DNA from 3 places in the Lysinibacillus sp. NPDC098008 genome. Region 2 is predicted to be linked to each of the others. Evidence: a T-box and tRNA genes for the amino acid it is inferred to sense, from the RefSeq annotation. Region 2 holds a T-box; the other regions hold tRNA genes.
What was found. A T-box is a leader RNA that pairs with one kind of tRNA and senses whether it is charged. The one in region 2 lies ahead of ileS (isoleucine--tRNA ligase), so its partner is inferred to be a tRNA-Ile.
Positions count from the first base shown of each region.

Region 1 (2,170 bases), on a different contig from region 2:
GTGGGTTCGACTCCTATCGCCGGCATCATTCCCTTGGAGGGGTAGCGAAGTGGCTAAACGCGGCGGACTGTAAATCCGCTCCTTAGGGTTCGGCGGTTCGAATCCGTCCCCCTCCACCATTTTTAGGGGCATAGTTCAACGGTAGAATAGAGGTCTCCAAAACCTTTGGTGTGGGTTCGATTCCTACTGCCCCTGCCAGGTCTTGAGGTACTCGTTCATATGTAGCTGTTATCATATATAGTGGCGATTGTGGCGAAGTGGTTAACGCATCGGATTGTGGTTCCGACATTCGTGGGTTCGATTCCCATCAGTCGCCCCATTTTAATGTTGGGGTATAGCCAAGCGGTAAGGCAACGGATTTTGATTCCGTCATGCCTAGGTTCGAATCCTAGTACCCCAGCCATTTTTTCTTTTATGAGCCATTAGCTCAGTTGGTAGAGCATCTGACTTTTAATCAGAGGGTCGAAGGTTCGAGTCCTTCATGGCTCATTGTTATTACATAATAAGCGCCCGTAGCTCAATTGGATAGAGCGTCTGACTACGGATCAGAAGGTTATGGGTTCGACTCCTGTCGGGCGCGCCAATAAAATGTGTTTTCGGAATGTAGCTCAGCTTGGTAGAGCACTTGGTTTGGGACCAAGGGGTCGTAGGTTCGAATCCTGTCATTCCGACCATTTTCTAAAATGATGGGGCCTTAGCTCAGCTGGGAGAGCGCCTGCCTTGCACGCAGGAGGTCAGCGGTTCGATCCCGCTAGGCTCCACCATATATTTTAATATTTTTGGAGGTATACCCAAGTCTGGCTGAAGGGATCGGTCTTGAAAACCGACAGGCGGGTAACACCGCGCGGGGGTTCGAATCCCTCTACCTCCTCCATTTCTCGGGTCAGTAGCTCAGTTGGTAGAGCATTAGATTGAAGCTCTAAGTGTCGGCGGTTCGATTCCGTCCTGACCCACCATTATTTGCGGGTGTAGTTTAATGGTAAAACCTCAGCCTTCCAAGCTGATGTCGTGAGTTCGATTCTCATCACCCGCTCCAAGGGCCTATAGCTCAGCTGGTTAGAGCGCACGCCTGATAAGCGTGAGGTCGATGGTTCGAGTCCATTTAGGCCCATCAATCATCATTATTCCGAAGTAGCTCAGTTGGTAGTAGCACCTGACTGTTAATCAGGTTGTCGCAGGTTCGAGTCCTGCCTTCGGAGCCACGGCCCGTTGGTCAAGTGGTTAAGACACCGCCCTTTCACGGCGGTAACACGGGTTCGAATCCCGTACGGGTCATCAAGCATGTAGCATAAGTATATGTTACATGCTTTTTTATTTGTCTTTATACTTGTGAATAGTAATGAGGAAATTTAATAAGTATTAGGATAACTAATGGAAAGAGCTGTTCATATATATTTACTTAATAATATATTGACTGCCCTCTCTTAGAAAAATTGATTCTACGATAAATATGTTAATAATTACAGGTCGGCTATAGAAAAAGATGATGCTGGATAAAATATGTCTGTATTTAAAAAATTTAACTGTCATAAATGAGTCCCATCATCGACAATAGTCAAATTACAATGACTTCGGCAAATGCCAAATAGCCGAGGTACATTTCTATATGGATATTTATGATATTCGTTGGGCAGGTAGTAACTATTTTGTTCAGAAATTGTTTAGTACAATATGCTAATCTATACATGTCATCGTAATTCAAAGCCTAGGCATTCAATTTGTGCCTAGGCTTTTCCATTGTTTAATTTTATATAAAATAACATAACAACTAGCTTTAATTTTGAACAAACTATTTCATATATAAAATATGTATGTTTTTTTAAAAGATATTTTCATGGTGCTAGCACTTTCCTTCCTCTAATATGAGGGTAGATGGAGGAATTGGACTATGAATAGACAGGAGATACAGCAATTTTTAAAGCTTTATCAAGCAGAGCAAAATCACTCAAATACTTGGTTAGAAAATAGATTGCAGCAAATTGCAGCAGCAGGTGAATATAATCCTACAACAGAGGAAATAGTTTTTGGTGCACGAGTGGCATGGCGTAACAGTAATAAATGTATTGGACGTCTATTTTGGCAGTCGCTACATGTAGTAGATGCACGCAATGTTCTAGACGAGCAGGAAGTTTTTCAAAAATTACTAGAACATATCCAGTACGCTACAAAT
Region 1 is NZ_JBIWBA010000022.1:458-2,627, forward strand. Features, by position in the region: tRNA gene ACIQVU_RS16140 (tRNA-Thr) at 1-25, shown strand, start outside; tRNA gene ACIQVU_RS16145 (tRNA-Tyr) at 36-119, shown strand; tRNA gene ACIQVU_RS16150 (tRNA-Trp) at 125-198, shown strand; tRNA gene ACIQVU_RS16155 (tRNA-His) at 244-319, shown strand; tRNA gene ACIQVU_RS16160 (tRNA-Gln) at 329-403, shown strand; tRNA gene ACIQVU_RS16165 (tRNA-Lys) at 417-489, shown strand; tRNA gene ACIQVU_RS16170 (tRNA-Arg) at 507-583, shown strand; tRNA gene ACIQVU_RS16175 (tRNA-Pro) at 598-674, shown strand; tRNA gene ACIQVU_RS16180 (tRNA-Ala) at 689-764, shown strand; tRNA gene ACIQVU_RS16185 (tRNA-Ser) at 782-874, shown strand; tRNA gene ACIQVU_RS16190 (tRNA-Phe) at 881-956, shown strand; tRNA gene ACIQVU_RS16195 (tRNA-Gly) at 963-1,036, shown strand; tRNA gene ACIQVU_RS16200 (tRNA-Ile) at 1,038-1,111, shown strand; tRNA gene ACIQVU_RS16205 (tRNA-Asn) at 1,126-1,202, shown strand; tRNA gene ACIQVU_RS16210 (tRNA-Glu) at 1,204-1,275, shown strand; gene ACIQVU_RS16215 (nitric oxide synthase oxygenase) at 1,889-2,170, shown strand, end outside.
Region 1: it has a tRNA-Ile gene. The T-box ahead of ileS (isoleucine--tRNA ligase) is inferred to sense a tRNA for this amino acid. The anticodon was not compared.

Region 2 (2,170 bases):
CTAAACCATATTGTTTACTAATATAGTAATCGTCTTCCCCGTGTCCAGGTGCAGTATGCACACAGCCAGTACCAGCATCAGCCGTTACATGCTCACCTACCATAATAAGTGATTCACGATCATAGAATGGATGCTGTGCTACAATACGGTCAAGTGCCTCACCTTTCACTTCCTGTACAATTTCATACGATTCCCAGTTAAGCGCAGTTGCCACTGACTCTACTAATTCTTTAGCAATAATGAATTTCTTCTCTGCCACTGCCACTACTACATAGATAAATTCAGGATTTAAAGAAATCCCTAAGTTTGCTGGTAATGTCCAAGGTGTTGTTGTCCAAATAATAAATTTCGCATCTGCTGGCACAACGCCTTTTGCATCTTTAATCGCAAAGCTGACATAAATAGATGGTGATTTAATATCTTTATACTCGATTTCAGCCTCTGCAAGAGCCGATTCAGAAGATGGTGACCAATAAACAGGCTTTAAGCCCTTATAGATATAGCCCTTTTCTGCCATTTTCCCGAATACTTCAATTTGACGCGCTTCAAATTCAGGCTTTAATGTAATATATGGATTTTCCCAATCACCACGTACACCTAAACGTTTAAATTGCTGGCGTTGATTGTCGATTTGCTCATAAGCATATTTTTCACAAAGCTGACGGAATTCCGCCACAGACATTTCCTTACGTTTAACACCTTTATTTGCTAATGCCTGCTCAATTGGTAAACCATGTGTATCCCAACCTGGTACATAGTTCACATGATAACCAGACATTGAACGATGACGTGTAATCATATCCTTTAATACTTTGTTTAATGCGTGACCAATATGAATATCACCATTTGCATATGGAGGACCATCATGTAACACAAACTCAGGGCGACCTTCTGTACGCTCCATCTGTAATTTGTTAATATCCATGTCATTCCATTTTTCTTGCATTTTTGGCTCATTTGCTGGTAAATTTCCGCGCATTGGGAAATCTGTTTTTGGCATTAATAAAGTATCCTTGTATTCAACCATTAAAATTCCTCCTTTACGATTACAAACAAAACATCTACAACAATTATTGGCAAACATAGCAAACCTAATGCTTCTGCCTGCAAATAAAAAAAGCCCTCAATCCCACAAAGGGACGAGAAGCTTCTACTCGCGGTACCACCCTAGTTGCAGCACAATTCAAATTGCACTACCTCTTTCAAGCACGTTAACGTTGTGCGGCACGAAATAACTTACTGCTTTCAGTTATTTAGCTCGGAAGTGATCTTCATTGTTAGTTGTTTGTTTGGGCTTCCACTATCCCCAAATCGCTTCACTACGCCTAACAATTACTATCTTCGTCTTTGCCTGTATGCATATCTGTTCAAATAATTGCTAGTATAAAGTATATGAAATTCAATCATTCACGTCAAGTTTCAATTATAGGGCAAGAGAAAAAATTATAAATCTTCGGATTCCTGTGCTTCCTCTACAGACGCTTGAATTTCAGTTAGATCAATATCATATTGCAGCAAATGATCCCAATCATCTGCATTTAATAGGTCAAGCTGTGCCTCCACAAGCATTTTAAAGCGATTACGGAATACTTTGGATTGTTTCTTGAGCTCATCGATTTCAATCGTTACCTTACGTGCCTTTGTTAATGCTTCATTGACAATTCGATCAGCATTTTTTTCAGCTTCTTTGACAATAAGCTTTGCCTCTTTTTGTGAATTTCTGCGTACTTCATCCGCTGCCTCTTGTGCCACAACTATAGATTTTTGTAAAGTTTCTTCTAAGGTGTTAAAATGCCTCGCTTGCTCTAAAGCGATTTCTAACTGTCGATCAACTTCTTTTTTCTCACGCAATAAAATTTCATAATCTTTAATAATCTGATCTAAAAATTCATTGACCTCGTCCTCAGCATAGCCCCTGAAGGTCTTTGTAAACTCCTTATTATGTATATCAATAGGTGATAATGGCATACAATCCTTCTCTCCTTTACGTGTACATTCATAATTTCTATTATACAATTGTTGCGACAACTTAGCAGTAAAAATTAATGAAAATTACTTCACTTTCAAGCTTTTTGGGCCAATCGACCGATTTGTAGACGAATTTTATCTTTTTTTGTACGGCCTTCTGTCATAATAATTTTAACACGTCCACTTCCTCGTATCGATAAAA
Region 2 is NZ_JBIWBA010000002.1:217,854-220,023, forward strand. Features, by position in the region: gene ileS (isoleucine--tRNA ligase) at 1-1,027, opposite strand, end outside; T-box leader at 1,133-1,357, opposite strand; gene ACIQVU_RS03445 (DivIVA domain-containing protein) at 1,444-1,968, opposite strand; gene ACIQVU_RS03450 (YlmH family RNA-binding protein) at 2,064-2,170, opposite strand, start outside.

Region 3 (2,170 bases), on a different contig from region 2:
ATGTACGGGAAGTAGCTCAGCTTGGTAGAGCACTTGGTTTGGGACCAAGGGGTCGCAGGTTCGAATCCTGTCTTCCCGACCATTTCCAAAAAAATTATGGGGCCTTAGCTCAGCTGGGAGAGCGCCTGCCTTGCACGCAGGAGGTCAGCGGTTCGATCCCGCTAGGCTCCACCATGATTTAATAACCAGTATAAAGATCCTGGCGGCGTAGCTCAGCTGGCTAGAGCGTACGGTTCATACCCGTAAGGTCGGGGGTTCGATCCCCTCTGCCGCCATCTTAAAGGACCTTTAGCTCAGTTGGTTAGAGCAGACGGCTCATAACCGTCCGGTCGCAGGTTCGAGTCCTGCAAGGTCCACCATTTATATATTGTTACGGAGGTATACCCAAGTCTGGCTGAAGGGATCGGTCTTGAAAACCGACAGGCGGGTAACACCGCGCGGGGGTTCGAATCCCTCTACCTCCTCCAGTTTTAAATTTTGATAAATGGTGCTTGAAAAACTCGAAACAGTATATAATTATCGCGGGGTGGAGCAGTGGTAGCTCGTCGGGCTCATAACCCGAAGGTCGTTGGTTCAAATCCGGCCCCCGCAACCAATTTTTATGGATGAAAGCAATCAAATGGTCCCGTGGTGTAGCGGTTAACATGCCTGCCTGTCACGCAGGAGATCGCCGGTTCGATCCCGGTCGGGACCGCCATTTATTTTAACATGTGGGTCAGTAGCTCAGTTGGTAGAGCATTAGATTGAAGCTCTAAGTGTCGGCGGTTCGATTCCGTCCTGACCCACCATGTATGCGGGTGTAGTTTAATGGTAAAACCTCAGCCTTCCAAGCTGATGTCGTGGGTTCGATTCCCATCACCCGCTCCAGAGAGGGCCTATAGCTCAGCTGGTTAGAGCGCACGCCTGATAAGCGTGAGGTCGATGGTTCGAGTCCATTTAGGCCCACCAATATTCCGAAGTAGCTCAGTTGGTAGTAGCACCTGACTGTTAATCAGGTTGTCGCAGGTTCGAGTCCTGCCTTCGGAGCCAAAAGGGGAAGTACTCAAGAGGCTGAAGAGGCGCCCCTGCTAAGGGTGTAGGTCGGGTAACCGGCGCGAGGGTTCAAATCCCTCCTTCTCCGCCATGGGCCCGTTGGTCAAGTGGTTAAGACACCGCCCTTTCACGGCGGTAACACGGGTTCGAATCCCGTACGGGTCATACAAAATGCAGTAGATGAACGTTCATCTACTGCATTTTTTTGTTCAAAATAGTCGAGAGCTGGATAGCCGCCTCTACTAGACGGATAGAAGCGTGAAAGTGACGCTAAATCGACGGATAGCATCTAACAGTGCAGTGGATGAGTTTAGAGTCATTCGCTGCACTTTTTGATTACATTGAAAGTAGTGAATTTTAATATTTGCAATTTTATATGCACCGTAATCACCGTATAGATCTTATAGCGATCATAGAATTGATAGTTATCTTGTGCATCGTAGAAATCAAATATCCTATTTATTTCTATATAGTATTGACCATTTGAATATTGAACATCTAGTATCTCATTGCCTGCAAAAAAGAAATAATGATCTTGGTATGCAATGTCATTCACATATTCCTCTGTAAGGCTATCGGCAATCCAGTAAAAATCACCTTCATTGAGTGCCATTTCATAATAAAGCCGGAATGCTTGCACGAATTGCCCTGCTAATAGGGCATCCGTTTCGTTCATTGTGTCCTCTTCAATTGGAGCTTCTCGATCATTTACATAGACATTCGCAACAGCATGAACCTCATTAGCAGTAAGAGGCTTAGCAGCCCATCCCTCAAATGCTATAAAGAGGAATGGAGAAGGCGAAATTAGTGCTTGTTCCAGTTGTGTATAACAGAGAGTTAATGCCTATTACATTGCCTGTATTGACATCAACCAATGGGCTGCTGCTACTACCTTTATCAATGTGTACATCTACCTGATAGATATGCTTATATATAAAATTTTCAAGTTCCATATCACGTTTATTGCCTAGTATGTAGCCAATAGAAGCCGAATTTTCAAAGCCTTGTGGCTACCAAATGCAATGACCTTTAAGTCTATTGGGGATTCAGACGTTTCAATACCTAATGGTTCAGTGTCTTAATAGCTAGGCACATGTTGCAATAAAGCAGACTGATAATACGATAATTGCCCATGTAG
Region 3 is NZ_JBIWBA010000004.1:220,202-222,371, reverse strand. Features, by position in the region: tRNA gene ACIQVU_RS06955 (tRNA-Pro) at 6-82, shown strand; tRNA gene ACIQVU_RS06950 (tRNA-Ala) at 99-174, shown strand; tRNA gene ACIQVU_RS06945 (tRNA-Met) at 202-275, shown strand; tRNA gene ACIQVU_RS06940 (tRNA-Ile) at 283-359, shown strand; tRNA gene ACIQVU_RS06935 (tRNA-Ser) at 375-467, shown strand; tRNA gene ACIQVU_RS06930 (tRNA-Met) at 521-595, shown strand; tRNA gene ACIQVU_RS06925 (tRNA-Asp) at 622-697, shown strand; tRNA gene ACIQVU_RS06920 (tRNA-Phe) at 713-788, shown strand; tRNA gene ACIQVU_RS06915 (tRNA-Gly) at 794-867, shown strand; tRNA gene ACIQVU_RS06910 (tRNA-Ile) at 872-948, shown strand; tRNA gene ACIQVU_RS06905 (tRNA-Asn) at 953-1,029, shown strand; tRNA gene ACIQVU_RS06900 (tRNA-Ser) at 1,033-1,123, shown strand; tRNA gene ACIQVU_RS06895 (tRNA-Glu) at 1,126-1,197, shown strand; gene ACIQVU_RS06890 (TcaA NTF2-like domain-containing protein) at 1,349-1,708, opposite strand; gene ACIQVU_RS06885 (hypothetical protein) at 1,822-1,950, shown strand; gene ACIQVU_RS06880 (double zinc ribbon domain-containing protein) at 2,118-2,170, opposite strand, start outside.
Region 3: it has a tRNA-Ile gene. The T-box ahead of ileS (isoleucine--tRNA ligase) is inferred to sense a tRNA for this amino acid. The anticodon was not compared.